DNA from 2 places in the Rhizobium sp. ZK1 genome. Region 1 is predicted to be linked to the other one. Evidence: riboswitches for the same ligand, from Rfam matches in the RefSeq annotation. Region 1 holds a riboswitch; the other holds the start of a gene.

What was found. A riboswitch is a leader RNA that binds a small molecule or an ion and turns the genes downstream of it on or off. The one in region 1 is predicted to bind S-adenosylmethionine.
Region 2: another riboswitch for S-adenosylmethionine. It lies ahead of ACK9YZ_RS00805 (O-succinylhomoserine sulfhydrylase); the one in region 1 lies ahead of metA (homoserine O-acetyltransferase MetA).

Annotation. Positions count from the first base shown of each region.
Region 1 is NZ_CP180586.1:3,960,441-3,975,205, reverse strand. Features, by position in the region: gene ACK9YZ_RS20090 (M48 family metalloprotease) at 1-136, opposite strand, end outside; gene ACK9YZ_RS20085 (MDR family MFS transporter) at 519-2,060, opposite strand; gene ACK9YZ_RS20080 (MarR family winged helix-turn-helix transcriptional regulator) at 2,177-2,704, shown strand; gene ACK9YZ_RS20075 (OmpW/AlkL family protein) at 2,798-3,472, shown strand; gene ACK9YZ_RS20070 (thiamine diphosphokinase) at 3,533-4,189, shown strand; gene ACK9YZ_RS20065 (ABC-F family ATP-binding cassette domain-containing protein) at 4,193-6,016, shown strand; gene ACK9YZ_RS20060 (VOC family protein) at 6,120-6,518, shown strand; gene ACK9YZ_RS20055 (hypothetical protein) at 6,685-7,314, shown strand; gene ACK9YZ_RS20050 (ABC transporter ATP-binding protein/permease) at 7,365-9,206, opposite strand; SAM riboswitch at 9,354-9,431, shown strand; gene metA (homoserine O-acetyltransferase MetA) at 9,479-10,402, shown strand; gene ACK9YZ_RS20040 (aldose epimerase family protein) at 10,543-11,565, shown strand; gene ACK9YZ_RS20035 (GntR family transcriptional regulator) at 11,677-12,450, shown strand; gene ACK9YZ_RS20030 (SIS domain-containing protein) at 12,447-13,478, shown strand; gene nagA (N-acetylglucosamine-6-phosphate deacetylase) at 13,478-14,629, shown strand; gene ACK9YZ_RS20020 (SIS domain-containing protein) at 14,642-14,765, shown strand, end outside.
Region 2 is NZ_CP180586.1:153,208-167,972, reverse strand. Features, by position in the region: gene ACK9YZ_RS00850 (thermonuclease family protein) at 1-444, shown strand, start outside; gene ACK9YZ_RS00845 (tellurite resistance TerB family protein) at 493-906, shown strand; gene ACK9YZ_RS00840 (transporter substrate-binding domain-containing protein) at 1,005-1,880, opposite strand; gene ACK9YZ_RS00835 (methyl-accepting chemotaxis protein) at 2,330-4,330, shown strand; partial or broken gene ACK9YZ_RS00830 (VOC family protein) at 4,393-4,506, opposite strand; gene ACK9YZ_RS00825 (hypothetical protein) at 4,647-4,928, shown strand; gene ACK9YZ_RS00820 (hypothetical protein) at 5,190-5,567, shown strand; tRNA gene ACK9YZ_RS00815 (tRNA-Gly) at 5,556-5,629, opposite strand; gene ACK9YZ_RS00810 (2'-deoxycytidine 5'-triphosphate deaminase) at 5,688-6,782, opposite strand; SAM riboswitch at 6,856-6,934, shown strand; gene ACK9YZ_RS00805 (O-succinylhomoserine sulfhydrylase) at 6,981-8,165, shown strand; gene apaG (Co2+/Mg2+ efflux protein ApaG) at 8,410-8,802, shown strand; gene ACK9YZ_RS00795 (Hsp33 family molecular chaperone) at 8,803-9,795, opposite strand; gene argF (ornithine carbamoyltransferase) at 9,887-10,804, opposite strand; gene ACK9YZ_RS00785 (aspartate aminotransferase family protein) at 10,849-12,048, opposite strand; gene ACK9YZ_RS00780 (GcrA family cell cycle regulator) at 12,472-13,002, shown strand; gene ACK9YZ_RS00775 (hypothetical protein) at 13,344-13,514, shown strand; gene phoB (phosphate regulon transcriptional regulator PhoB) at 13,735-14,418, opposite strand; gene phoU (phosphate signaling complex protein PhoU) at 14,545-14,765, opposite strand, start outside.

The DNA of each region.
Region 1 (14,765 bases):
AGCCGTTCAGCGCGACGGCGCAGACTGAAAGCAGCAGGAGACTGCGCGCCCAACGGCACGGCGCAAGAAAGGCATCACTGGAAAGCGCGGGCGATCTCCACGTCGTCATGCTGTCCAGTCTGTCTCTCCGCATCATCTTAAGTCGCCGGTCTGCCGCATCTTCGGGCCGGCCGCTGCCAGGAAAATTCAATAGGCTTCCGCCCCTGTTCTCGCACTGCACAATCGGCCGATCCAAGTCTTTGCTGTAGCTGATTTCCGCGTGGGTTGCATAGCGAGACTCTATCTAAATGTGGTGCCGTTGCATTTCGGCAATGCCTCGCCTGTCGAGGCACTTTCTCGCTCCGATGAAATTATGGCGAAAGTTCCATCACAAGTGCAGATTCCGGCTGCACTGCGGAAAAAATAGGTCAACACGGCGACCGATGCGGGCAACTATAACATCCGCGCGAAGAATGCAATTAATGGTAGTGTTTGCTGCATGATCGAAATGAAGAGGCGCGCGGGCCGCGCGCCTATGCTTATTCCGCAGCTTCGGGGGCAGTGCTAGTCGGGCCGGTTTTTGGTTCGCCGGCACGGGGCAGCTGCACCGGCTTCAGCATGATGGCGGCTATCAGACCGATCAAAGCAATGCCGCAAGAGGTCATGAACAGCGGTGAGAAGGCGGCGGCATAAGCATCCGCGACGGCCTGACGGCTGGTTTCGGGAAGGGCGGCCATCACTTTCGGCGTCAGCTCCTCGATATTGGCCACGCCCGGGATCGAGGAACCGAGCTTGCCGAGCTGCGATGCGATGATCGCACCGTAGATGGAGATGGCAATCGAAGCGCCGCCCATGCGCGACAGCGTGACCGAGCCGGTCGCCGCACCCACATCGCGGGCAGGCGCGGCATTCTGCACGCCGATCACCGGAACCTGCTGGGCAAGGCCGATGCCGATACCATGCAGTAGCATGATCGTGCCGATGACGGCGATCGGCGTGCCAGCATGGACCCGCGACATCAGTGCGAAAGCAATGGCGCTGCAGGTGAGGCTGGCGATGGCGAAGGGCTTGTAGCGACCGGTCTTCGAAATGATGCGGCCGGCGTTCAGGGAGCCGCAGACGAGGCCGCCTGTCAGCAGGATGAAGAGCAGGCCTGCGCCAGATGGCGAAAGGCCTGTGGTCGTCTGCAGGAACAGAGCGAGGTAATTGACCATGCCGATGGCGATCGCGCCGCTCATTATCGAGACCACTAGCAGCAGGCTGAAGGTGGAATTGCGGAAAAGTGGCAGCGGGACGATCGGCTCCGGCGCCCGGCGTTCGACGAAAACCCAGGCGATGGCGCAAACCACGCCGAAGGCGACGATGCTGATGCTCTGCGGGGAGATCAACGCACCGAAAAGTTCGCTGCTGTCGGTCGCAAGCACGATGCTGGTCGTCGTCAACGCCAGCAGAAGTGCGCCGGCATAATCGATCTTCGGTCGACGATGCGGTTTGCGGTAGGGCAGCATGAAGGCGAGGCCGGCAAGCACGATGATGCCGATCGGCACGTTGACGAGGAAGATCGAGCGCCAGCCGAAGAGATCGCTCATCGTGCCGCCGAGGACCGGGCCGATGGCGCCGGAGGCCATCAGCACGAGGCTGGAATAGCTCTGGTAGCGGGCGCGTTCGCGCGGCTCGAAGAGGTCGGCGTTGACGGCGAAGATCGAAACCATGATACCGCCGCCGCCGAAACCCTGCAGCACACGGGCGGCGATCAGCGTGTTCATGGAGACGGCGAGACCGCAGACGGCGGAGCCTACCGTGAAGATCGCGATCGCTGTCATCATCACATATTTGCGGCCGAAGAGATCGCCGAGCTTTCCATAAAGCGGCATGACCGCACTCAGCGCCAGCAGATAGGCCGAGCCGATCCAGCCGAAGCGGTCCAGATGACCGAACTCGCCGACGATGGTCGGCAAGGCGGTGGAGACGATCTGATTATCCAGCGTCGCCATGAACATGGCGGTCATCAGGAAGAAAAAGAGGATGAGCCGCCGACGGGGATCCGTCACGAGCGGCGCGGGGGCAAGCTGCATATCCATGGGAGGGCCGATTTCGTTATGTCGATGCTTTATGTGCTAATGGCATATATTTGTCAATATCACATTATTGACATCGGCATATTTTATTTTTGATTCCGGTCTGTTATGGTTCCGTCATGAACGAGACGCTGACCAAGACAAGAACGCCAGAGATTGATGAGCCTCCCATGGACAGCGTGCCGCGCATCGGCCGCTCCATGACGCGCATGAGAATGATGACGGGCCGCCGGCTGATTGGCCGGCTGGCGATCCAGAGCGTGGCTCCGGATCTGGAACTCTCGCATCTCGATGTGCTGGATGCCGTAAGGCGGGCGCAGGCAAACGGCGAGGTGACCGTCGGGGCCATTGCCGAGATGCTGCGAATCGATCCGTCGCGGGCCAGCCGCGTCGTTTCCGATATGGTCAGCCGTAATGTTCTGCGCCGCGAGGCATCGCAGGCGGATGCGCGGCGTATCGTCGTCGTCATGACTCCGGTCGGACAGAACCTGCTGGCGGAAATCCAGGCCCAGAAGCTCGCCTTCGTTACCGAAGTCGTGCGGGACTGGCCGCAGGAAGAGATCGACACTTTCTCCGTCTTGTTCGAGAAATTCATCGGCGGTTACGAGGCGATCTTCCTGTCCCGCGACAAGGATACGCCAGGCTGAAGAAAATAGTCTGAGCGTTTGATCTCGCTCAAGCCGACCCGCCTAAGGCAGGCCTAAGTCTCTCCCCGTTCGACGACATCAGGAGAGATTCACATGAAACTTCATCCGCTTCGGTTGAGGGGTATTTTTGCCGCAATCGTTTTCGCATCCTTCGGGCATGCGGCGCTTTCCGCCGACCTGGCGCCTTCGGCGGGCTCACCCGTCGCCACGCAAAGTCCGTGGCAGGTGCGTCTGCGCGCGCTAGGCGTAGTGACGCGCGATAACGGCTCGGTTGATGGCATTCCCGGATCCGGTCTTTCCTATTCGGACACAGTGGTTCCGGAAGCGGATATTTCCTATTTCTTCACCGACAATATTTCCGCGGAGCTCATCCTCGGCACGACCTATGCCAATGTGCATGGCGAAGGCTCGATTGCCGGCCTCGGCGATTTAGGCAAGACGTGGCTGCTGCCGCCAACGCTGACATTGCAATATCACTTCACCGATTTTGGTGCCTTCCAGCCGTATCTCGGTGCAGGCGTGAATTACACGGTCTTCTACAATCAGTCGGGTAAGAGCGCCGACAGCCTCGATGTGAAGAATACATTCGGCGTCGCGCTGCAGGCGGGTTTCGATTACATGTTCGATGAGCATTGGGGTGCGAACCTGGATGTGAAGAAGATCTTCCTGCGCCCGGATTTCGATGCCACCGTCGGCGGTGCCGATGTCAGCGGCAAGGCAAAACTCGATCCCTGGCTGATCGGCGCCGGTGTGACCTACCGCTTCTAAGAGAAAGGCGCCGGATCTTCGGCGCCTCTTCCCCTTCACCCCCGGTTTGCGCTATGGGCAATGCCCATGAGCCAATCCACCTTCACCATCCTGCTCGGCGGGGTACTCAGCCTGACGGATCGTCTGCGCGATGCCGTGCGGGACAGCCGGTTCATCGCGGCCGACGGCGGCATGCGCCACGCAGCGGCGCTGGGCGTGGTGCCGGAATTGTGGGTTGGCGATTTCGATTCGACGCCGCCCGATCTCGACGGCGCCTTTCCCAATGTGCCGCGCCAGCCCTATCCGGCCGCGAAGGCAGCGACCGACGGCGAGATCGCCGTTTCCGAGGCAATCGAGCGTGGCGCGAAACGCCTGATCCTTGCCGGCGCATTGGGTGGCGAACGCTCCGACCATGCGCTTCAACATCTGCTCTATGGCGTCGAATTGGCGCAAAAAGGCTTCGACGTGCTCTTGACCTCGGGCAGCGAGGAGGCAGTGCCTTTGCTTCCCGGCTCGTTGGAGATCGATCTGCCGCCGGGTAGCCTGTTTTCCGTGCCGGGGTTCAGCGAACTGACCGGGCTCTTCATCGAAAATGCCCGCTATCCGCTTGCCGACTTCCATTTGCCATTCGGGTCGTCGCGCACCATTTCCAATGTGGCGGAAGGCCCCGTGCGCTTCTCGCTTGCCAGCGGCAGGGCCGTCGTGCTCGCGCGGCCCTATGATCTTTCCGGAGTCTGATTCTTGGCGCCTCCCATTCTGAAACTCGACGATATTTTCCTGAGCTTCGGCGGCACGCCGCTCTTGGCCGGGGCTGCCCTGCAGGTGGAAGCCGGCGACAAGATCTGCCTCGTCGGCCGCAACGGCTCGGGTAAATCGACGCTTCTGAAGATTGCTGCCGGTCTCGTCGATGCGCAGTCTGGTGAGGTCTTCCGGCATCCGGCATCAACGGTGCGTTATCTGGAACAGGCACCGGATTTTGCCGACTTCAAGACCGTGCAGGCCTATGCCGAGGCGGGGCTCGGGCCGGGCGACGATCCTTACCGGGTCACATACCTGCTGTCGCACTTAGGGCTGACCGGCGAAGAGGACCCGAAGAACCTTTCCGGCGGCGAGGCGCGCCGCGCAGCACTTGCCCGTGTGCTGGCGCCGGAGCCCGATATCCTGCTGCTCGACGAGCCGACCAACCATCTCGACCTGCCGACCATCGAATGGCTGGAAGGCGAATTGCAGAAGACGCGCAGCGCTCTGGTGCTGATCTCGCACGACCGCCGCTTCCTCGAGAAGGTCTCGACAGCGACCGTCTGGCTCGATCGCGGCACGTCGCGTCGGCTCGACAGGGGCTTTGCGTTTTTCGAGGCCTGGCGCGACCAGGTGCTGGAGGCGGAAGAGCTGGAACAGCACAAGCTCGGCAAGGCGATCGAGCGCGAAGAGCACTGGCTGCGTTATGGCGTGACGGCACGGCGCAAGCGCAACATGCGACGGCTCGGCGAGTTGCAGACCATGCGCTCACAATATCGTGGCCATAAGGGGCCGCAGGGAACCGTGCAGGCGACCACATCCGACGCACAGGAATCCGGCAAGCTGGTGATCGAGGCCGACAAGATCACCAAGAGCTATGACGACAGGCCGATCGTCACGCCGTTCTCGATCCGCGTGCATCGAGGCGATTGCATCGGTCTGGTCGGTCCCAACGGTGCCGGCAAGACGACGCTTCTGAAGATGCTGACCGGCCAGCTTGCGCCTGACAGCGGCACGGTGAAGCTTGGCACCAATCTCGAAATTGCCACTCTCGACCAGAAGCGCGAAGACCTGAACCCCGAGGATACGCTTGCCAACTATTTGACGGATGGGCGTGGCGAAAACCTACTGGTCAATGGCGAGCAGCGGCATGTGACCGGCTACATGAAGGAATTCCTGTTCCAGCCGGAGCAGGCGCGCACACCGATCAAGAACCTCTCCGGCGGCGAGCGTGCCCGGTTGATGTTAGCACGCATACTATCGCGGCCGACCAACCTGCTGATCCTGGACGAACCGACCAACGACCTCGACATCGAGACTCTGGATCTGCTGCAGGAAATTGTCACAGGTTTTCCCGGCACCGTCATCCTCGTCAGCCATGATCGTGACTTTCTCGACCGGACGGTGACCTCGACGATCGCGCCTGCCAATCCGGAAGCGCCGGACGGACGCTGGATCGAATATGCCGGCGGCTATTCCGATATGCTGGCCCAGCGCAAGGGTGCCGCCGAAGAGCGCCGCAAGGCCGAGAAAGCGGCGGAGAAGCCGAAGTCGCAGGAGGCTGCGGCTGCCGCTCCTTCCATCTCGAAGGGCAAGCTCTCGTACAAGCAGAAATTCGCGCTCGAAAACCTGCCGAAGGAAATGGCGAAGGCGGAGGCCGAGATCGCCAAGCGCGAGGAGAAAATGGCTGATCCGAACCTCTTCACCAAGGACCCGGCGACGTTCAACCGACTGGCATCGGAGATGGAGAAGCTACGCGAAAACCTGACCAAGATGGAAGAGGAATGGCTGGAGCTCGAAATGTTGCGGGAAGAGCTGGAAGGTTGATCGGAATAAAAATTTCCTGAATGTCGGATCGGGTGGTTATTCGCCGTCCTTGGGCCGAGCGTGATCGACGGCATGGTGCCGCCACGTCATAAGGGAGATTTTCATGCGCATGATTTTCGTGAACCTGCCGGTTAAGGACCTCGTCAAGTCGAAGGAGTTCTTCTCGGCACTCGGCTTTTCCTACAATCCGAATTTTACCACCGACGACGCTGCCTGCATGATCGTCGAGGAAAATATCTACGTGATGCTGCTGACCCATGGTCACTTCCAACAGTTCATCGAAGGCGATATCGCCGATACGTCCAAGGGCAAGGAAGTACTGACCTGCCTTTCGGCCGGCAGCCGCGCCGAGGTAGATGACTACCTGAAGAAGGCACTGGCATCCGGCGGCAAGCCCTGGAAGCCGATCCTCGACATGGGTCCGATGTACGGATGCAGCTTCCAGGATCCCGACGGTCATGTCTGGGAAATCATGTATATGGATATGTCTGCTGCCGGCTGAGCCGGTATTTCCAAAGATCTGGTGTGGACTTCCGGTATCCGGGATCGAGTTGCCGGAGTCCATTTTCTCTCACTTTTCCTTGATTCGTCAGTGTTGCGTCATGCGGTATAGAGTGCCGCCCCGGCAGCCGGGACCGTGCCGATCAGAGGCAAGAAGGAAGAGTCACATGTCTCGCAAATCCTATACCGGACTATTCATGGCGCTTGCTGCCAGCAGTTGTGTCGTGCTCGGCCTTTCGCAGGCGGCGAGCGCGCAGGAAACGCAGCACATGCGCGTGCGTGGCACGATCGAGAGCCTGAGCGGCGATACACTGACCGTCAAGACCCGCCAGGGCAATGAGACGACGGTGGCACTCAAATCGGGCTGGAAGGTCGCCGGCATCAGGAATGCGTCGGTTGACGACATCAAGGTCGGCGATTTCGTCGGCGTCGCCTCCCTGCCGAAAGGCTCAGGTCCCGATGGTGCCATCGAGGTGCTGATTTTCCCGGCAGCGATGAAGGGTACCGGCGAAGGCAACCGTCCGTGGGACGTGCAGCCGAACAGCTCGATGACGAATGCGACCGTCAGCAATGCGGTCAAGGCCGTCGACGGCCACATGATCACGCTCACCTATCAAGGCAAGGAAAAGATCATCTCGATTGCCGATGGCACGCCGATCGTCACCTTTGCGCCGGCGACGAAGGACGACCTGAAGCCGGGTGCAGGCGTAATCGTCATGGCGGAAAAGGCCGCCGACGGCAGCATCTCGGCCGCGCAGGTCACCGTTGGCGTCCACGGCGTGATGCCGCCAATGTAAGACACACAGTTCCGGACGCAAAACCGCTACACAATTTTACGGGAATTGCCTTAAAGCGCCGGGGCGCGAGCCGCCGCGGCGCTCGACCCGAGAACCGAAACTACCGGTTCTTCCTCGGATTTCGAGGGCAGCGCCAGCAGATGCAATGTGCGCGGCTGCAGCGCTTCCAGATAGGTCTCCGAGCGGCCGATATAGATCATGCCGGTGTCCGGCATAGTGGCGAGCAGCTTCGTCATCGTATGCTGCCATTCCGGTTCCATGCCCTCGAGCACTTCGTCGAAAACGACCCAACGAGGCTTGACGAGAAGCAGGCGGGCAAAGCCGATTGCCTTTTGCTCGTCGGCGTCGAGAAGCTTGTCCCAGCGCGCACGGCTGTCGAGTCGGGCAACCAGCGCATGCAGACCGGCAGCCTCAAGCGCGGCTTCGATGGTCGCGGTGTCATAGGCCTCGGGTTTTTCGGGGAAGGAGATTGCCTCACGCAGCGTTCCGCCGGGGACGTAGGCGACCTGCGGGATGAACAGGATGTCGGCAATCGGCGGCAGACCAATCGTACCTTTGCCGCACGGCCAGAGGCCGGCCATGGCTTGGAAGAGCAGGCGGCGATTCACACTGTGATCGCCGTTGATCATGACCTTCTCGCCGGCCTTGATCGTAACATCCGTTTCGCGTATCCGGAAACCGCCGCAATCCTCGATGTCCTCGCCAAGCTTGGCGACGATGACGACATCCTTCAGCGTCAGCGTATCCGCTGCGGTTTCCTCATATACGATGGCATCCTTCAGATCGAAGTCGTCGTCCATCTCCTGCAGTGCCTGGCGGAAATCGGTGACGCGCATCAGCGTGGCGCGCCATTCGGCGATCGGGCCGAAGTTGGCGACATACCAGCGCAGTGCCGTGTTGACCTGGTTGAAGGCCCCGACCGACATCATCAGCTGGCCGAAGGTGAGGCCACCGGAGAAATAGGCAGGTGCTGCAACGATGATCGGAATGACGATGACCAGCCAGCCATAACCTGCCGAAACCCAGGTGAGGTTGGTATTGGCCATGGCGAGACGCTTGATAACCGCGAGAACGTTGCTGATGTCGATATTGATGCGCTTGCGCTCGTTTTCCTCGCCGTGCGCCACTGTAATCGCCGGCATGTTCTCGTTGGCGTGCATCAGCGCGAAGCGCAATTCGGCTTCCTTGGAGAAGCGGTCTGCATTGAGCTTGACAAGCTTGCGGCCGACGACCTGGCTCAGTACTGAGGCCGATGCAGCATAGAAGATTGCCGCCCAGACCATGTAGCCGGGAATGGAAAAACTGTAGCCGCTGATATGGAAGATGAAGCCGCTCGAAAGCTCCCACAACACGCCGATGAAGCTGACGAGCAGGATGGTCGACTGCAGGAGGCCGAGCACGAGACCGGTGGTGCTTTCGGCCAGGTTACGGGAGTCCTCATGCAGCCGCTGGTCCGGATTGACGCCGAGAATGCCGATGGTGGAGAGTTTGAGGGCGCGCTTGCGCTTCAGCCATTGATCGACGAGATCGCGCGAAAGCCCTTCGCGCATATAGAGCGCAGTCATCTGGTTCAGCCAGGCCTGCAGCACGTTGAGCAGCAGTAGCGCGCCGGCGATCATCGCGAAGATTTCGAGCTGGTGGAAGAACTCTCCAAGATCACGGCGTTCGAGTGAATCGTAGAAGGGGGCGTTCCATTCGTTGAGGATCACCTGTCCGTAGGCTGTCGCCAGGATGATGACGACAAGCAGGACCGCAAGCCCCACCACCTTGCCGCGGACCTGCGAATTCCAGAATGCGGAGAACATCACTCCAAGCCGATATGTCAGGCTGAGATCATACCCTACCCGGTCCTGACTCTGGATGCCCCTCCCCCTTTCGATGTTATTTGCCATTACAAGTTTCCAAATCCGCCATCCTTATATTAATAACATGGGGGCGTCACTGGTCCATCAACAGATTCCGCCACCCATAAAGAAAGCGTGATGGCTTTTGCAGCTATCTGCATTGACAGTTGATTCGAAGCCGGACTGGCGCTATCTAGAATGCCCTGTGGTGATTTGGCCGGCCGGCTTGCAGCCACGTTAAATAAGTCGCTAAAGGGCCGCGTGCGGGCCGGTAGCGATTCTTTCGCCGCCGGTTTTTTATTTTGATCGAGTTGACCGCAATGCCCATCAAGATCCCCGATACGCTGCCCGCCTTCGAAACCCTCGTGAATGAGGGCGTGCGGGTGATGACCGAAACGGTGGCCATCCGTCAGGATATCCGCCCGCTGCAGATCGGGCTGCTGAACCTCATGCCGAACAAGATCAAGACCGAGGTGCAGATGGCGCGCCTTGTGGGCGCTTCGCCGCTTCAGGTGGAATTCTCGCTGATCCGCGTCGGCAATCACAAGGCCAAGAATACCTCTGAAGAACATCTGCTTGCCTTCTACCAGACCTGGGAGGAAGTGAAGCACCGCAAGTTCGACGGCTTCATCATCACGGGCGCGCCGATCGAGACGCTGCCCTACGAGGATGTTACCTATTGGAAGGAAATGCAGCAGATTTTCGACTGGACCCAGACAAACGTCCATTCGACCATGAATGTCTGCTGGGGCGCGATGGCAGGGATCTACCATTTCCACGGCGTGCCGAAGTATGAGCTGAAGGAAAAGGCCTTCGGCGTCTACCGCCACAGCAACCTCAAGCCCTCCTCCGTCTATCTCACCGGTTTCTCCGACAATTTCGAGGTTCCGGTGTCGCGCTGGACCGAGGTGCGCCGGGCCGACATCGAGAAGGTCGACGGCCTCGAGATCCTGATGGAATCGAGCGAGATGGGCGTCTGTCTCGTCCACGAGCCGAAGGGTCGGCGGCTCTATATCTTCAATCACGTCGAATATGATTCCACGTCTCTCTCGGACGAATACTTCCGCGACGTGAATGCCGGCGTGCCGATCAAGATGCCGCACAATTACTTCCCGCATAACGATCCGGCACTTGCGCCGCAGAACCGCTGGCGCAGCCATGCGCATCTGCTTTTCGGCAACTGGATCAATGAGATCTACCAGACGACGCCCTACGATATCGAAGAGATTAGCTCGGACATCTGAGCGTTACAGGGTGGGTTTAGAAATGGCGCCGTCGCACTTCTGAGACGGCGTTTTGTTTTCCGGGTCCGCCCGGTTGCGATTTGCAGCGAATGGGGGCAGGTTCCGGTTCCTGAATCGTAGGGATGGAGTGAGCGTCGATCATGCTGGACAAATTGGAACGGGAAGTTTTCGGACAGACCAAGGAGGGGGAGACCGTCCATCGCGTCGTCATCCGCGGTGGCGGACTGACGGTCAAGGTGTTGAGCTGGGGCGCGGTTATCCAGGACGCGCGGCTGGAGGGCCATGATGCGCCGCTGGTGCTCGGCTTCGAGGATTTCAGCAGCTACCTCGCCCATTCGCCCTTCTTCGGGGCAACGCCGGGCCGCTGCGCCAACCGCGTCGGCGATGGCAAGTTCACGCTCGACGGCAAGGCTTACCAACTCGAACTCAACGAGAAGGGTGTCACGCATCTTCATGGCGGCAGCAACAATATTGGTACGCTCGTCTGGACGATCGTTGAACATGAGGCCGACCGCGTGGTGCTGAAGATCGTCGACCGCGATGGCCGTGCCGGTTATCCCGGCAACTGCACGATCCAGGCGACCTATCGCGTGCACGGCAATGGCGAGCTTTCTGTCAATTACGAGACGACGACGGACCAGCCGACGATCGCCAACGTCTGCCAGCATTCCTATTTCAATCTCGATGGCCGCGAAGATGCCTTGGCGCATGACATCATGATCGCCGCCGACCACTATCTGCCGACCAATGAGAAGCAGATACCGACCGGCGAGATCCGCCCTGTTGCGGGGAGCGAGTTCGATTTCCTCGAGATGGCGCCAATGAAGCGCTTCGTCAGGCAGGAGCAGGCCCTCTACGACCATAATTTCTGCTTATCGAGCGAGCGCACGGCCAAGCGCTCCGTCGTGCTTGCCCGCAGCCTGCATTCCGGTGTTTCGCTGGAAGTGCGCACGACAGAGCCGGGCGTGCAGTTCTATGCCGGTTTCAAGCTCAACGTGCCCGTGCCGGGTCTCGGCGGCCGTAAATATGGTCCCTTCGCCGGCTTCTGCCTGGAAACACAGATCTGGCCTGACGCGATCAATCACCAGGGCTTCCCCAATGCGGTGCTGCGCCCAGGCGAAGTGCTGCGTCAGGAAACGGATTACATCTTCGCGAAGAACTGAGTTCGTCGTCTCATCTGGATCAATGAACCCTCGCGGCGCCCTGCGAGGGTTTTTCTGTGACGGAACGAATCCGCTTGCCGATTGGTTCTAAATAGGTTCTATTGTGTGCCCATGGATAGAACCAGTCTGATCGCAGAACTGAGGGGCCGCGCGCTGCGCGACGAGGCGGCGACAGGCCCGCTTTACAAGCGGCTGGCGCAGGCGTTGACCGGCCTTATCCAGGAAGGCCTCTTGAAACCCGGCACGGCATTGCCCGGCGAGCGCGATCTGGCGGAAGCGCTGAAGCTCGGCCGTGTCACAGTGCGGACGGCCTATCGCGATCTCATGACATCGGGTGCGCTGGAATCGCGTCACGGCAGCGGCACTTTCGTTTCCAGCAAGGTAGAGCGCATGGAACAGTCGCTCTGGCGGCTTTCCTCCTTCTCTGCGGACATGCGTTCGCGCGGGCGCTCGCCAGCGGCGAAGATCCTGTCGCGCACCGTCAACAATCCATCCCCGGAAGAATCCTTTCTGCTCGGCCTCGGCGTCGACGAACCGGTGCTGCGGCTCGACCGCCTTCGTCTGGCCGACGGGCTGCCGCTCGCAATCGAGCGCGCCGTCGTACCCGTCAAGTTTCTTGGCGAGGACGCCGGCGGTGAAGGCTCGCTCTACGATGCGCTCGCCCAGAGTGGCCACAAGCCGGTACGCGCCATACAGCGATTGACGGCCGTCACGCTTGATCCGTCATCGGCGGCTATTCTCGATGTCAAGGCCGGCGCGCCGGCCCTTCTGATCGAACGCGTTTCACGCCTGGAAGACCAGCGCGTCGTCGAATACACCCGCTCGCATTATCGTGGCGATGCCTATGATTTCGTCGCCGAACTGAGAATTGGAGATGACCTATGAGTGAGAACCAGTCGCTGATGCTGCAGGAGGCGGGCCAGTCGCCCGAAGTGGTTGCTACCCTGCTCGAAAAGGAAAAGCCGGTCTTCGCCGAAATCGCCCGGCTATTCTCGTCCACCCGCCCAAGTGTCGTGACGACAGCGGCGCGCGGCTCTTCCGACCATGCCGCGACCTTCTTCAAATATCTCTTCGAAATCACCTGCGGTGTGCCAGTCGCTTCGATCGGTCCGTCCATCGCTTCCGTCTATAATGCGCTCCTGCATCTGAAGGGTGGCATCCATTTCACCGTTTCCCAGTCTGGCGCCAGCCCCGATATCGTGGCGCTGCAGGAAGCGGCCAAGAAGGGTGGAGCGACGACGATCGCCGTCGTCAACGTCACCGACAGCCCGCTCGCCAAGCAGGCCGATATCGTTCTCGGCCTCAATGCCGGTGCGGAAAAGAGCGTTGCCGCGACCAAGTCCTTCATTGCAGCCGTTGCCGCCCTTGCCGGCGTCACCGCTGCGATCGGCGGCAAGGCCGATCTGCAAGCCGCGATCGAGAAGCTGCCGGCCGCTTTGTCTGCGACATCGGGCATCGATACGGCTGCTGCCGAGAGTGTTCTGTTCGACGCCGCATCGCTTTATACAGGCGGCCGCGGTACTGCCTTCGCGATCGCTCTCGAAGCGGCGCTCAAGGCCAAGGAGACGGCCGGCCTTCACGCCGAGGCGTTCTCGCTCGCCGAATTGATGCATGGGCCGATGCGCCTCGTGCAGCCGGGCTTCCCGATTGTCGGTTTCGTGCCGGAAGATGCCGCCTTCGACAACAATGTGAAGGCACTGGAGCGGCTGCAGACGCTCGGCGCCACCACCGTGCCCTTCTCGACAAAACCGCTCGCCGGCGTCAATCTGCAGGTTCCGACGACCGGCAACGGCCTCATCGATCCCCTGGTTTCGCTGCTCGTCTATTATCGCCTGATCGAGTCCGTCACCCGCCGCAAGGGTTTCGATCCGGACAAGCCGGCAAACCTGCTCAAGGTGACGGAGACTGTCTGATGACCCGCAAGATCTTCACCGGTGCCCGTATCTTCGACGGCGAACGCTTCCACGATGAGCGGGCGCTGATCGTCAAGGACGGACGCGTCGAGGCGATCGTCGGCCGCAATGATCTGCCCGAAGGCGAAGTCGTGACGCTTGATGGCGGCGTGCTGTCTGCCGGCTTCATCGATGCGCAGGTCAACGGCGGTGGCGGCCGCATGCTGAACGATGAGCCGTCGTCTGACTCCATGTACATGATCGCCGATGGGCATCGCCCCTATGGCACGACGGCGCTTTTGCCGACGCTGATCACTGATACGGCCGAAGCAACGGCCGCTGCGATCGAAGCGGCGAAAGTCGCGGTGAAAACCAATCGCGGTGTTGCCGGCCTGCACCTGGAAGGCCCGCATCTGGCGCCGGCGCGCAAAGGCGCGCATCTCGCCGAATTGATGCGCCCCGTCGAGGACAAGGACATCAAGGCCTTCATCGCTGCGCGCGAGGCAATCGGCACGCTGCTCGTCACGATAGCGGCGGAGCAGGTGACGGTTGCGCAGGTGCGCGAACTCAGCGAAGCTGGCGTCATCGTCAGTATCGGCCATTCCGATAGCACCAGCGAGGCGGCGGAAGCCCGTTTCGACGCTGGCGCGCGGGGTGTCACGCATCTCTTCAATGCCATGAGCCAACTGGCGCACCGCGCGCCGGGGCTCGTCGGCGCGGCGATCGACCATCCGGCTGTCTGGTGCGGCATCATCGCCGATGGCCACCACGTCGATCCGAAGGCGCTGCGCACGGCGCTGCGCGCCAAGCGCGGCGAGGGCAAGCTGTTCTTCGTGACTGACGCCATGTCGCTCGTCGGCTCGCAGATGGACACCTTCACGCTGAATGGCCGCACCGTGCGGCGCGAAAGGGGCGGCTTCTGTTCCAAACTCGTGCTTTCGGACGGCACGCTGGCAGGCTCGGATGTCGATATGGCTTCAACGATCCGCTACGGCGTCACCTATCTGGACCTGACGCTTGCCGAGGCACTCAGGATGGCGACGCTCTATCCGGCGCGCTTCCTGCGGCTTGCCGATCGAGGCCACCTTTCGCCGGGCGCACTCGCCGATCTCGTGCATTTCACCGATACGATCGAAGTGAAGGCGACCTGGCTCAGCGGCGAAGCAGCGTAAGGAGAATGGCCGATGACTGACATCACCGATGCCTATTTCTCCGATCTGATCGGCCGGCTGCAAGAACTGAAGCAGGCGCTTGCCGAGCCGATGGCGCAGGCAGCGGCCGCGATCATCGAGGCCGCCCGTGACGACA
Region 2 (14,765 bases), 690 kb from region 1:
CCGGCCACAGCTGATGGAAAAGACAGTGTTGAGCTGTTGCGGCCGACGGTGGAAAACGCCGGCCTCCTTTCCTTCGGCAAACGCCGGCTACAGATTGCCGGCATCATTGCGACGCCCGCAGACAAGAGTTGCGGCTCCGAAGGCAAACAATGGCCGTGCGGCATGATGGCAAAGACGGCGTTGCGGCTTTTCCTGCGCAATCGCGCGATCGATTGCGACCTGCCTTCCGATGCATGGGAAGACATGGCAAGCGCCGCCTGCCGGCTGGGGCAGCAGGATATCGGCACATGGCTGGTGGAAAATGGCTGGGCGGAAGCGCAGCCGGGCTCCCCGCTTGCCGCCGCCGGCGAAAAAGCAAAGCAAACGAAGGAAGGCATTCACGGCGAGGATCCGCGCCGCAGGCCGGCGGCGACGCCCCGGCCTGAACCCGCAGATCCCTTGTAATGACGACTGTCAATTCCTAATCTCCGTTCATTCAAGAGGGAATCAGACATGAACAAGCCGCTTTCCGCCCATGACGCGCTGATCTATGTGATGGTGATGGCATCCGCCGTCGACAGCACCATGAACGACCGGGAAATGGAGAGGATCGGCCAGCTCATCGGCTTCCTGCCGGTGTTCCGCGATTTCGACGACGACAATCTGATTTCCATCGCCCGTGACTGCGCTTCGCTGCTGGCCGGTCCGGAAGGGCTGGATGTGGTGCTGGAGACCGTTCGCGATACGCTGCCTGCCCGTCTCTACGACACCGCCTACGCACTGGCGGTCGAAGTCGCCTCCGCCGACCTTTCCGTCAAGGCCGAAGAATTGCGGCTGCTCAGCCTGCTGCGCGACCGTCTCGGCCTCGACAAGCTGACCTGTGCTGCCATCGAGCGCAGCGCGATCGCCCGTTTCCGCAAGGGTTAAAGCATGTCGCGCAAAAGTGTGCAGCGGTTTTGCGATAACGACATGCGAAAACAAGAACCTAAAGCGCGACAAGCGAATCTTGGAGATCGCGACGCGCTTTAGTACAGACCGTAGGGGAAATAACGCAGATAAATCTCCTGCAGGCGACCATTGCGCGAGAGCGTTGCCAGCGCATGGTCGATTGCTGCCGTCAGCACACTGTCGTTCTGGCGCAGCATGATCGTCATCCCTTCGCCCAGGAAATGCTCCGACATATAGGGACCGTCGAACAGGGCACAGCATTTGTCCGAAGCGGGCGAAGCCACCCAGAAGGAAAGCTGCAGCGCATCGGCAAAGGCAGCATCGACCTTCCGCTCCTTCAAGGCCGTCAACAGCGCTTCCTTGTTGTCAAAAGGCTGAGCCTTGATGGCCGGGAAAAAGGCCGCGAGCATCGCCTCGTGGACGGTGCCCTTGACGATGCCGACGGAATGGCCGGCGAGGCCGGCAGCCGTCGTTCCGGTCACGGCGGCCGCCGTATTGCGCACGAAGCGGGCCGGCAGCATCAGATAGGGACGGGAGAAGAGGAACTCGCGGCGCAGCTCCGGCGTGACGGCAAGGCCTGCGATGACGGCATCGCCCTGCGAGCCGGCGAGCGCCTTCTGCAGGTCGGCGAAGGGCAGCGCCTGGATCTGACACTTGTCTGCAATCTCCAGCTCGGAACAGATCTCGCGGGCGAGATCGACGTTGAAGCCGGAGAGCTTGCTGTTCTGGTCCGTAAAATTGAAGGGCGGAAAGTCCACCGAGGTCAGGAAACGCAGGCGCACGAGCGAAGTGAGATCGGGCTTGGCCAGGCGTTCACGGGAATCGAAGAGCAGCGGCACGGACGGGCCGGATTGCTGCGCAAAAGAAGAAAAAGCCGAAAGCAGTACAACTGAAAACAGGCAGAGGATGGACATCCACCTGGAGGCCGGAAACGCCGGTTTACATTGCACCATTCTGATCTGCCTGACGATTACGCGCGGGGCTTGCCGCTCAGCCGAGATGTAACAGAATCATATCCGTCGGGGAATATGGCCCGGCGAGGCGACAGACCGCGCCTCGGCGGGGTCAGAACGACGTATCGGCCTTTAAAGCAAGGTCTTTCACCGAGTACGATGCCGTACCAGCCACAAAAATTCCGCATAAATTGCATCTTCGAACACCTGAGCACAAATAACTACCGTGCCCGTCCAAATTCATGGGCAACCACCGAGCCCGTTAGCGCGGAATTAAGCAATATCCCATCTTATTCGACGCGACGACATCGACCTCACCGGCCGACTGCATGATGCGCATGTCGCACCTCTTAAGGTATCCCCACCAGCGCAATACCGAAGAATCGTTCTGCAACAAATGATTTCAAAAGCACCGGGCTCGCAACACGCCCGGCCAATCGGGTAACTCCATGCTGAAACATCTGAAAATCCGCACAAAAATCATATCGGTCGTGGCGCTCCTGGGGCTCATCACGATAGCCGGACTGATCTATGTCATCTCCGAGTTTCGCCGAGCGGACGCGGCCTACGGCGCCTTCATCGATCATGAGGCGCTGGCCTCGATGCAGAGCGCGCGCGCCAGCGCATCGGTCGTCGCCTCGGTGCTGCAGGTGAGCCTGCTTGCCGACATGAAACCCGATACGCCGGCATTCCAAACGGCACTCGCTACACCCAGCAAGCTGCCGCAGGCACGCGACCGCATGAAGCAGGCGCTGGCGCTTGTGCCCAGCCGCAAGGCGGCGGTCGATGAAATCCAGGCAGGCATCGATGAAATCGAAACTCTGGCGAACAAGATCATCGAGCAGAGCAAGGCCAAGGACAGCGCCGGCGCCCTTGCGAGCGTCGCCCTGATCAATGCCAAGCTCAACGCGCTGACGCCGAAGATGATCGCTAACAACGATGCGATGATGGCGATGCTCAACGATGGCGGCGACGCGCTTTCGGCTTCCGTCAACGACCGCATCAACCTCTGCTTTGCCTTGATCGGCCTAGCCGTCATCGGCGCCATCGGTCTCAGCATCGTCGTCGCCCAGATTGGCATCACCACCCCCATGGCAAAGCTGCGCGAGCGCATGACCGGCCTGGTAGAGGGTGACACGGACAGCGAAATCGTCGGCCTCGACCGTCGCGACGAAATCGGCAAAATGGCGGAGGCCGTCTCGGTCTTCCGCGACAATGCGATCGAACGCATCCAGCTCGAAGCCCGCGCCGAAGCCGATCGCAGCCTCAGCGACAGCGAGCGCCGCGAACGCGAAGCACAGAAGGCCGCGGAAGCAGCCGATCTGGAACGCGCGGTCAATGCACTCGGCGACGGGCTGCGCCGGTTTTCGGCGGGCGACCTCGTCTCGCATATCGAAACGCCTTTCGTCGCGCATCTCGACGCGCTGCGCCAGGACTTCAACAACTCGGTCGAAAAGCTCAACGAGACCATGAACACGGTCGGCTCCAATGCCCGCGCCATCAGCGCCGGCGCTAACGAGATCCGGTCGTCCGCCGACGAGCTTTCGAAGCGCACCGAGCAGCAGGCCGCTTCCGTCGAGGAAACGGCAGCAGCCCTCGAGGAGATCACGACGACGGTAAAGGACGCAGCAAAGCGGGCCGAAGAGGCAAGCCAACTCGTCGCCCGGACCCGCCTTGGCGCCGAGAAATCCGGCGACGTCGTCCGCAAGGCTGTCGCTGCCATGCATCAGATCGAACAGTCCTCTACCGAGATCAGCAATATCATCGGCGTCATCGACGATATCGCCTTCCAGACGAACCTCTTGGCGCTGAACGCCGGTGTCGAAGCTGCGCGCGCCGGTGAAGCCGGCAAGGGCTTTGCGGTCGTCGCACAGGAAGTCCGGGAACTCGCCCAGCGCTCTGCAAACGCCGCCAAGGAAATCAAGGCGCTGATTACCACATCAGGCACGCATGTGCAGACCGGCGTCTCGCTGGTCGGCGAAACGGGCAAGGCGCTTGATGCGATCGTCCACGAGGTGCAGGAAATCAACCAGCACGTCCACGCGATCGCCGAAGCCTCGCGCGAGCAGTCGATCGGCCTGCAGGAGATCAATACCGCGGTCAACAGCATGGATCAGAGCACGCAGCAGAACGCCGCGATGGTCGAGGAATCCACCGCGGCAAGCCACAGCCTTGCAACGGAAGCGACGGCACTCAACAACCTGCTCGGCCAGTTCCGCCTGACGGGCACCGGCGGCTTCACTGCAAGCGCACCGATCTCGACGGCATCGACCGCGCCACGCGCTGCCGCACGGCCGGCCGCCAGAACCCCGGTCCGCGTTGCCGAAAGCACCGCACGCCCGAAGGCTTCGCCGGCACGCGCCCTTGGCCAGAAGCTCGCCAGCGCTTTCGGTGCGAACAGCGGTGCTGCCCCGGCCGCCAGCCAGGAAGCCGACTGGACGGAATTCTGAGCTGACAACCTGATCGAATGAGAATGGGCGGCTCCGGCCGCCCATTTTCGTTTCAGGCCTTTTCAGGCTTGCGGCCACCAGCCGACCTCGATGAGCACGTTACCGGGCGCCGTGCAATAAAACAGCCAGCCGCCGCAGATCGAGCCGAAAGCGGCAATAAGGCCGGCCGAGCGACGTCAGAGGAGCGAAGTCAGACCGGCGGTGACCTTACCAAAGCTCTTCGCGAAGGGTTGAAGACATGCGTGCCGTTTGTGTCGTGAGCTTTCCGCGATTTGCGGTACAATGACACCGTGCCGCGGACAGAAAGGCTCCGGATATGAAACTGATCGCATTTAGCCTCATCGGCGCGCTGGCGCTCGCCGGCTGCACCACCGTCGAATATACCGGCCCCGGCATCGAGCCCATTCCGGGCAGCATCACCTATAACGGCCAGCCGCGTACGAAACTGACAAAGTCGCCAATTGGATCGACCTTCCCGCACAATTTCATCGACCAGTACGGCCGGCAGGTCGAGGAGACCTATATCATCCGTCCGGACCGTTCGCTGGCGATTGCTCATCGCCAGTACCGGCCGATCAACATTTTCGGAAGAGATTGAGAGGGGAAGCTGGAGCGGTTCACCGGAACACCACCATCGTGACGGATGCGGATGGCGACGGCCAGACCGATACCTGACGGGTCGAGACGGTCACGGTCAGCGGCGATATGACAACGTGGGAGCGGCAATACGCTCCGGATATATCGACGATTAGCCTAAATGCTCCAGATCGGCTGCTGAAGGCCGCTGGCGCCAAGTTCATGGGTGGCGCATACTCGTTGCAAGCAACAGATATTTTCTAATAAGTTCGAGATCGTGAACATGCATCAGTCAAATAATGGTTCGTTTATCCCAAGATTTAAAAAACGCGTCGTTACCGAAAACGGCTTAACAGAGGTGGAAATATCATCAGAGAAACTGGAGGATATCATATCACATTTCTCTGAAGATAAAGAACTTATCTATATTATGAAGAAATACATAGACCTTACCAGAAGCGCCGGAGCATCAGCTCTTTCCGAAGACGAAGAAATCGCGATGGGTAAAAAAATCTTTCCGGTATTTCACGACTTCCTGTTCGCGAACGGACTTATGGTGTTTGCGCCAGATGTTGCAGAAGAGATGTTTCAGCGTCTTGAAAAAGGTCTTATAGGGGCAAAAATCAGTTCGATTCCTGAGAAAGGTAGCTGGAGCGGGTGAAGGGAATCGAACCCTCGTATTCAGCTTGGGAAGCTGCTGCTCTACCATTGAGCTACACCCGCCAACCACTTGAGACTTCCAACAGATGGCCGTCGCTGTCAAGTCGCGGATCGCCGCATATCAGATGCGGAAATGCTTCGACAGTTTCAGACCCTGCGCCTGGTAGTTGGAGCCAAGGCCTGAACCATAAAGGCTCGATGGTTGTTCCTGCATGTGTTCGTAGATCAGGCGGCCGACGATCTGGCCGTCTTCGAGGATGAAAGGCACTTCGTGGCTGCGTACTTCCAGCACGGCCCGGCTGCCGCGCCCGCCGGCGGGCGCATGGCCGAAGCCGGGATCGAAGAAGCCGGCATAATGGACACGAAATTCGCCGACGAGCGGATCGAAGGGCGTCATTTCCGCCGCATAATGCGGGGGAACGTGCACGGCCTCGCGTGAGACGAGAATGTAGAATTCGTCCGGATCGAGGATCAGCTCATTGCGGCCGCGGCTATAGAGCGGCTCCCAGAAGTCGAAGATATCGTGCTGGGCCTTCTTGTCGACATCGACGACGGCCGTGTGGTGTTTGCCGCGATAACCGATCAGGCCTTCCTCGTCGCCTGTCAGATCGATCGACAGCGCAATACCGCCGCCGGAGACGTTCGGCTGCTTGGCGGCGACGAGCGTTTCCGTTGCGTGCAACTTCAAAAGCTCCGGCTCGCCGAGAACCGAATGGCCGACGCGGAAGCGGATCTGCGACAGGCGCGAGCCGCGACGCACGACGATCGGGAAGGTGCGCGGGCTGATTTCGAGATAGAGCGGGCCGGAATAACCTGATGGGATCTTGTCGAACTCCTGCGCGTAATCGGTGATGACGCGGGTGAAGATATCGAGCCGGCCGGTCGAGCTTTTGGGATTGGCCGAAGCCGACATGTCGGCCGGCAGATCGAGGCGCTCCATCAGCGGTACGATGTAGACGCAGCCGGTTTCCAGCACCGCGCCTTCGGAGAGGTCGATGACATGGAGGCTCAGCCGGTCAAGTTTATCAGCGACAAGGTGAGAAGGGCCGGGCATGAAGCTGGCGCGCACCCGGAAAGCCTTGGCGCCCAGCCGCAGATCCAGGCTTGCGGGCTGGATCTGGTCGCGATCCAGCTCGCGTTCGCTTTGAAGACGCCCCGTTTCAAACAGCGCTGCTATCGCGCGGTCGGCCAGAATTCCAGTTTCGCGAGCCATCATGCTCCATCCATAATCTGCCGCCGACAAAACCAAAGTCGGGGAATTGACGCAAGCGCAGAACGGCAGTATTGCAAATTTATCCCGTGGTGATTTGGCCGGTCGGCTTGCAGCCACGTTAAACAAGTGGCTAAAAAGACCGGGTATGAAACCGGTCTGCTTTTGCGGCCGGTTTTTTTGTTGTTTGAAAGTGGTGATGGCATGAGCAAGACTTGGCGCCCGGCAACCCAACTCGTCCACAGCGGAACGCTGCGCTCGCAATATGGCGAGACGTCAGAGGCAATCTATCTCACGCAGGGCTTCGTCTACGATACGTCCGAGGCAGCAGAGGCGCGCTTCAAGGGCGAGACGGATGGATTTATCTATGCCCGATACGGCAGCCCCACCAACGACATGTTCGAAAAGCGCATGTGCGCTCTCGAAGGCGCTGAAGATGCCCGCGCCACGGCTTCCGGCATGGCTGCCGTCACCGCCGCCATTCTCTGCCAGCTGAAGGCCGGCGATCATATCGTTGCAGCGCGTGCGCTCTTCGGCTCCTGCCGCTGGGTGGTCGAGACGCTGGCGCCGAAATACGGCATCGACTGCACGCTGGTCGACGGCCGCTATCTGGAGAACTGGGAAAAGGCGATTACGCCGAAGACCAAGGTGTTCTTCCTGGAAAGCCCGACCAACCCGACACTGGAAGTGGTCGATATAGCCGGTGTGGCCAAGCTCGCCAACCAGATCGGCGCGAAGGTCGTGGTCGACAACGTCTTTGCGACGCCGCTCTTCCAGAAGCCGCTGGAGCTCGGCGCGCATATCGTCGTCTATTCCGCGACCAAGCATATTGACGGTCAGGGCCGCTGCCTCGGCGGCGTGGTTCTCTCCGACAAGGAATGGATCGACGAGAACCTGCATGACTATTTCCGCCACACCGGCCCGGCCATGTCGCCCTTCAATGCCTGGACACTGCTGAAGGGCATCGAGACGCTGCCGCTGCGCGTCAAGCAGCAGACGCAGAACGCGGCTGATATCGCCGATTTCCTGGCCGATCAGGGCAAGGTCGCCAAAGTCATCTACCCCGGCCGCAAGGACCATCCGCAGGCCGACATCATCGCCAAGCAGATGTCGGGCGGTTCGACGCTCGTCTGCTTCGAGCTGAAGGGCGGCAAGGAAGCGGCCTTTGCGCTGCAGAACGCGCTTGAGATCGTGAAGATCTCCAACAATCTCGGCGACTCCAAGAGCCTGATCACTCATCCGGCCACGACGACGCACAAGAACCTGACGGATGAGGCCCGCGCCGAACTCGGCATTTCGCCGGGCACGGTGCGCCTCTCGGCCGGCATCGAAGACACGGACGATCTCCTTGAGGATTTCGCCCGCGCGCTGTCCAAGGTTTCGGCCTGATCTTTTCATGCATCGGCCCGAAAATCGGGATCGATTTTCGGGCCGATGCATGAGTTTCAAAGAGTAGAATGCCAGGGATCATGCCGCGACAGCAGCATTTGCCTTGAAATTAACACCGAGAGTTAGGCTTAATGAACGAAAGACCGCCCAACCGGGGTGGCGAGGCCGCGATCACTGTCCCATTTCTTGACGGATGGGGCCTCTTATAAGATACGGGTAACATATCTTGACTAAGGTGTAAGGCATGTATCGCGCCCTCACACGAGACATCGAAGTGGTTGTCGAACCCTTTTATCTGGAGGAGCAATCCGATCCGGACGATGATCGTTATGTCTGGGGTTACCGCGTCGTCATCGCCAACAACTCCGACATAGCCGTGCGCCTCGTCAACCGCTACTGGAATATTACCGACCAGAACGGGCAGATCGACGAGGTCAGCGGCCCCGGCGTCGTTGGCGAACAGCCGCGGCTGCAGCCAGGCGATACTTACGAATATTCATCGGGCTGTCCGCTGGATACGCCATCCGGCCTGATGTTCGGCCACTACCAGATGGAGACGGACGAAGGCGAGTTGTTCGATGTCGACATCCCCGCCTTCTCCTTGGATTCACCCGGCCTGCTCAGGGTGCTGAACTGATCACTCCGCCGGTGCAACCTCGTTTACCGGAAAGCGATAGGTCGTGGAGCAGAATTCGCAGGTTACGGCGATCTCGCCGTTTTCCTGGCTTTCCTCTACTTCCTCGGCGCTGAAACCCTTCAGCACGTTGCCGATCTTTTCCCGCGAACAGCTGCAACGATCGAAGACCGCGCGCGGATCGTAGACGCGCACGCCGCGTTCGTGGAAGAGGCGGAACAGCAGGCGTTCCGTGCCGACCAGCGGATCGGTCAGCTCATCGGCATCCACGGTTTCGACGAGCGAGCGGGCTTCCGCCCAGGCATCGTCCTCGATATGGGCGCGTTCGCCCGTGTCGCCATCGCCGCCGTGAAGATCGGCCTGGCGCATACGCTCCGGCGCTTCCGGCAGAAACTGGGCAACGAGGCCCCCTGCCCGCCAGCGGTGACGCGGCTTGCCATGATCGTCACGATCGAAGAGCTCGGCAGCGGCAAGGCGCACACGCGTCGGGATCTGCTCCGACTGACGGAAATAGACACCGGCGATATCTTCCAGTGAGGTACCGTCAAGCGCGACGATGCCCTGATAGGGCTGGCTGAACTTGCCCTGGTCGATGGTAAAGGCGAGCACACCCTTGCCAAGAAGCTGTTCAGGCTCGGTTTCGCCTGCCGCAATCGCCTTGTCGAGCGAGGCCTGATCGAATCGGGCATAGGCCCGGACGTTTTCCGGCGTCGAGAAATCGGCGACCAGCAGATCGACGGGACCGTCGCTCTTGGTCTGAACGGTGAATTTGCCGTCGAACTTCAGCGATGTGCCGAGCAGCACCGTGAGCACCACCACTTCCGCCAGAAGGCGGGCGACGGGTGCAGGATAATGATGACGTTCGAGGATTGAATCCAGCATCGGGCCGAGCTGGACGGCGCGACCGCGCACATCCAGCCCTTCGACCTGGAAAGGGACGACATGATCATCGCCGGCGAAATCGAACTCGCCGAGGGCGGCGGCAGCTTCTGCCATGGCTTTCACTCCTGTTTTGTCAGAGCAGCCGGCTAGCGCACCGGCTGCTTGCGCAGCCGCGAGTTTTGGACTCGCGACATCCGATTATGGTTCAGATCGCGCCCAGGCACCAAGCAAGAATCGACTTCTGCGCATGAAGACGGTTTTCCGCCTCATCGAAGACCACGGATTGCGGGCCATCGATCACCTCATCCGTCACCTCCTCACCGCGATGGGCGGGAAGGCAATGCATGAACAACGCATCTTTGCCGGCCTGCGCCATCAAATGCGCATTGACCTGATAAGGCTGGAAGACATTGTGACCGCGAGCCCGATGTTCCTGATTCATGGAGACCCAGGTATCGGTCACCACGCAATCGACGCCGGCGACCGCACGGTCAGCATCATGGTAGAGCATGATTTCGGCGCCCTCATTGCGGGCCCAGTTCAGATAGTGATCCTTCGGCTCGGAACCAAGGGGTACGGCCATGTTCATGCGGTAGCCGAAACGGGCGGCTCCTTCCACCAGGGAATGCAGCACGTTGTTGCCGTCGCCCGTCCAGGCGATCGTCTTGCCCTTGATCGGGCCGCGATGCTCTTCGAAAGTCATGACATCGGCCATGATCTGGCAGGGATGGGTATCGTCCGTCAGCGCGTTGATGACAGGCACGGTGGCATGCTCGGCGAGCTCCAGCATACGGCTGTGCTCGGTCGTGCGGATCATGATCGCATCGACATAGCGCGACAGAACCTTGGCGGTGTCACCGATCGTCTCGGCGCGGCCGAGCTGCATTTCGGTGCCCGACAGAAACAGCGTTTCGCCGCCGAGCTGGCGCATGCCGACATCGAAGGAGACGCGGGTTCGGGTCGACGGCTTCTCGAAGATCATGGCCAGCATCTTGCCGGCGAGCGGCTTGTCGGCGGTGCCGGCCTTGAATGCCTGCTTTCGCAGCTTGGCATCCTCCATGATGGTTCTGAGGTCGGATGCGGTGACTGCGGAGAGATCGAGGAAATGTTTCGGGGAAGCCATGTTCTTTACCTGCTACGCCCGCCGGCGGGCGGGGCAATATCCTATCAAGCGGTCTTCTTGACCTTGGCGGCGCGGATGCTTTCGGCGGCATGCTCGATACGGGAAATCCCTTCGCGCGCCTCCTCTGCGGTTACGACCAGCGGCGGAAGCAGACGGATGACGTTGTCGCCCGCCGGGATTGCCAGAAGATGTGCTGCGCGGATCGCCTGTAACAGCTCAGCCGAGGGAATAGCGGCCTTGATGCCGAGCAGCAGACCTTCGCCCCTGACATCCTCGATTACGTCAGGATAACGATCCTTGAGCGAGGCAAGGCCTTGGCGGAAAACGAGGGCGACATCACGCACATGCTGCAGGAAGCCGTCGGCCAGGATGATATCCAGCACCGCGCTGCCGACAGCCATGGCAAGCGGGTTGCCGCCATAGGTTGAGCCATGCGTGCCGGCTTTCATGCCGGACGCGGCCTCTGCCGTTGCAAGGCAGGCACCGAGCGGGAAACCGCCGCCGATACCCTTGGCGATGGCCATGATATCAGGCGTGATACCCGACCACTCATGGGCGAAAAGCTTGCCGGTGCGGCCGACACCTGTCTGGACCTCATCGAGGATCAGCAGCAGGCCATGCTCGTCGCAGAGCTGGCGGAGCGCCTTCATGAATTCTGACGTCGCGGGGCGGACACCGCCCTCGCCCTGCACGGGCTCGATGAGGATGGCGGCCGTCTTTTCGGTGATCGCGGCGCGGACAGCCTCGATATCGCCGAAGGGTACCTGATCGAATCCAGGGGTTTTCGGACCGAAACCTTCGAGATATTTCTCCTGGCCACCGGCGGCGATGGTCGCCAGCGTCCGGCCGTGGAAGGCGCCTTCGAAGGTGATGATATGGAAGCGCTCGGGGTGGCCCTTGGAGAACTGGTAGCGGCGCGCCGTCTTGATCGCGCATTCCAGAGCCTCAGCGCCGGAATTGGTGAAGAACACCTTGTCAGCGAAGGTGGCATCCGTCAGCCGCTTGGCAAGCTTCTCCTGGCCGGGGATCTCGTAGACGTTCGAAAGGTGCCAGACCTTGTCAGCCTGATCCTTGAGCGCGGCCACGACATGCGGGTTGCCATGCCCCACCGATGTGACGGCAACGCCCGCGCCGAAATCCAGATATCGCTCGCCGGTGTCGGTGATCAGCCAGACGCCTTCACCTCGCTCGAACCGCAATGGGGCACGAGAATAGGTGTCATAAAGCGGCGAGGCTTCAGCCATGGCGCGATCTCCTGATCAGGTTCCGGGGCACCGGACTCCGGCTAAGAAAACCAGGTCCGAAAAATTAAAAATGCCGCCTTTCGGCGGCCCGGCCCACTATTTACTTTTCGCACTGCAATGTCAACAAAACTGAGGATTTAGCGCATGCGTCAAGCCGGTAATCGGCTTTACAGGTCTATCAACAGCTAATGTTGCAGAAATGACTCTGTCGGGAAGCAAGTTGGGGAAAACTACGAATTCGGATTCATCGGATTCCTGCGACTCTTGTCACAGAGTCAGGCTCACACTAGGTTAAAGTTCAATTACTAGACTGCATGCGGCGGAACTAGTCACCAAAATTGATCGGGCGTTTCTTGCTTTGGAAGTTTCCGAGGCAACGGTGAGGGATTCTGCCATCACCAACGCGAAAGGTGGAGACAGGGCATGAACTGGACAGACGAGCGTGTCGAAAAGCTCAAGAAGCTTTGGTCGGAGGGGCTGAGCGCCAGCCAGATCGCAGCGCAACTTGGCGGCGTCAGTAGAAACGCTGTTATCGGCAAGGTTCACCGGCTCAGTCTTCCTGGCCGCGCCAAGGCCGGCGGCACGGCAACCGCTGCGCGTGCACCGAAGCGCAATACCTCGGCTCCCCGCGCCCCGAACTATGCGTCTCGCATCACCACCCGCACCGTTACCCGTCAGCAGGGCGCAACTGTCCTGAAGGAAGAGATCGAGATCGAAACTGTCGAGGAAATGGAATATGTACCGGCCAAAAACGTGGTCGTGCCTATCTCCCGTCGCCTCGGCCTGACGGAACTCACGGAACGCACCTGCAAATGGCCGGTCGGCGATCCGATGAAGGACGATTTCTACTTCTGCGGCTGCGACTCCCCGGATTCATCGCCCTATTGCAACTACCACCAGCGTCTCGCCTATCAGCCGATGAGCGAACGCCGCAAGGCTGTCCGGGTCGCCTGATCCACGCCTTGCCCAGAAATGCAGCATTTCGTCGCCCCTCTTCGCTGACGCGCAGGGGGGGCGAAATTTTTCTGCCCGTCGCAGAACTCCTGCCGTGGAACTGGTCGGTGGGGCAATAAGTGCTCAAAGCCTTCTGGCGGCCCTAAGCGGTCATTCCCGAACCCGACGATACAGGCCAGGAAACCGCCCCCGCTGTTACATATCAGCCTTGCACAATAGGACGTATGCGTTTGCCTAAGATGGGATCATAAGGCGCGTAGCTGGTGCACATGAGAGTCTCTGATATGGATTGGGTCCCTGTAGTCTTTGTTACGTTCAAGGTTCTCGCGTTGGGAACGGCCATGTTCTTCGCCATCAAGTGGCATTACGATCGAAGCGAGATGGGGGAGCGGCAAGCGGTACTGCGCACGGGCGGCAAGATGGCCGCAGTCTTCATGCTGGCGCTACTCGGCGTGGGGCTCCTCGCCTTTGTCCTTAGCAGCATGCTCGGTCTGGACCTGAGCTCCCCATGATCACATCAAGGGAGACAAGGGTGGCCGCACGAGCGAGCCGAAGCCAACGTCTCCTGATGGCGCATAGCAGCCCTCCCCATCATGGCTTCAGCCCTCGCGATGCAAGAAACATGTCGGTCAAAGTGTGAGCGAGGCAACGCCTACTCCTAAAAACGCAGCCGAATAGACAAACGGGCCGCCCGGCAAGCGAGCGACCCGTCTGGACCTCCGATCACTCGGATCAGGCTTCCATGGAATATCCCGCGCCACGAACGGTGCGGATGACATCCTGCATGTTGGAGAAGTTCAGCGCCTTGCGCAGGCGGCCGACATGGACGTCGACGGTGCGCTCGTCCACATAGATATCATGGCCCCAGACGCCATCCAGAAGCTGCGAGCGGGAGAAGACCCTGCCCGGCGACGACATCAGGAATTCGAGCAGGCGAAACTCGGTCGGGCCGAGGCGGACTTCACGGCTCTTGCGATGAACGCGATGGGTTTCGCGATCGAGCTCGATATCCCCGCACTTCAAAACGCTGGAAAGAACCTCCGGACGGGCACGACGCAGCATCGCCTTGACGCGGGCGACAAGTTCCGGCGTCGAGAAGGGCTTGACGACATAGTCGTCCGCGCCGGTCGAGAGGCCGCGAACGCGTTCGCTCTCTTCGCCGCGCGCCGTCAGCATGATGATCGGCAGACGCTCGGTCTCCGGCCGCATGCGCAGCCGGCGGCAGAGCTCGATGCCGGAAACGCCCGGCAGCATCCAGTCGAGGATGAGCAGGTCGGGCGTGCGCTCCTGAAGCCGGATTTCGGCCTCGTCGCCACGGAGGATCGTATCCACCTCGAAACCTTCCGCTTCGAGGTTGTAGCGGAGAAGCACGCTCAGCGCCTCTTCATCTTCAACAACTGCAACTCTTGGGATCATGCGTGTCAGTCTCCTAATGCATGATCCTTAAACCGGGGGTGATTTAAGCAGGGATCATGCAGGAACTCGGAATTGGCTGCACCCATGCGCGCCCGCGCGGGCGCGCATGCAATCGGCAGATCAGGATTACTCGGTGACGGCGCCAACGGTGTTGGAGCTGTCGTCCTTCGGACGTTCGCCTTCGGGCTGGGCGCCGGTTGCCATGTAGTAGATCGTCTCGGCGATATTGGTCGCATGGTCGCCGATGCGCTCGATGTTCTTGGCGCAGAAGAGAAGATGCGTGCAGCTCGTGATGTTGCGCGGATCTTCCATCATGTAGGTCAGGAGTTCGCGGAACAGCGAGGTGT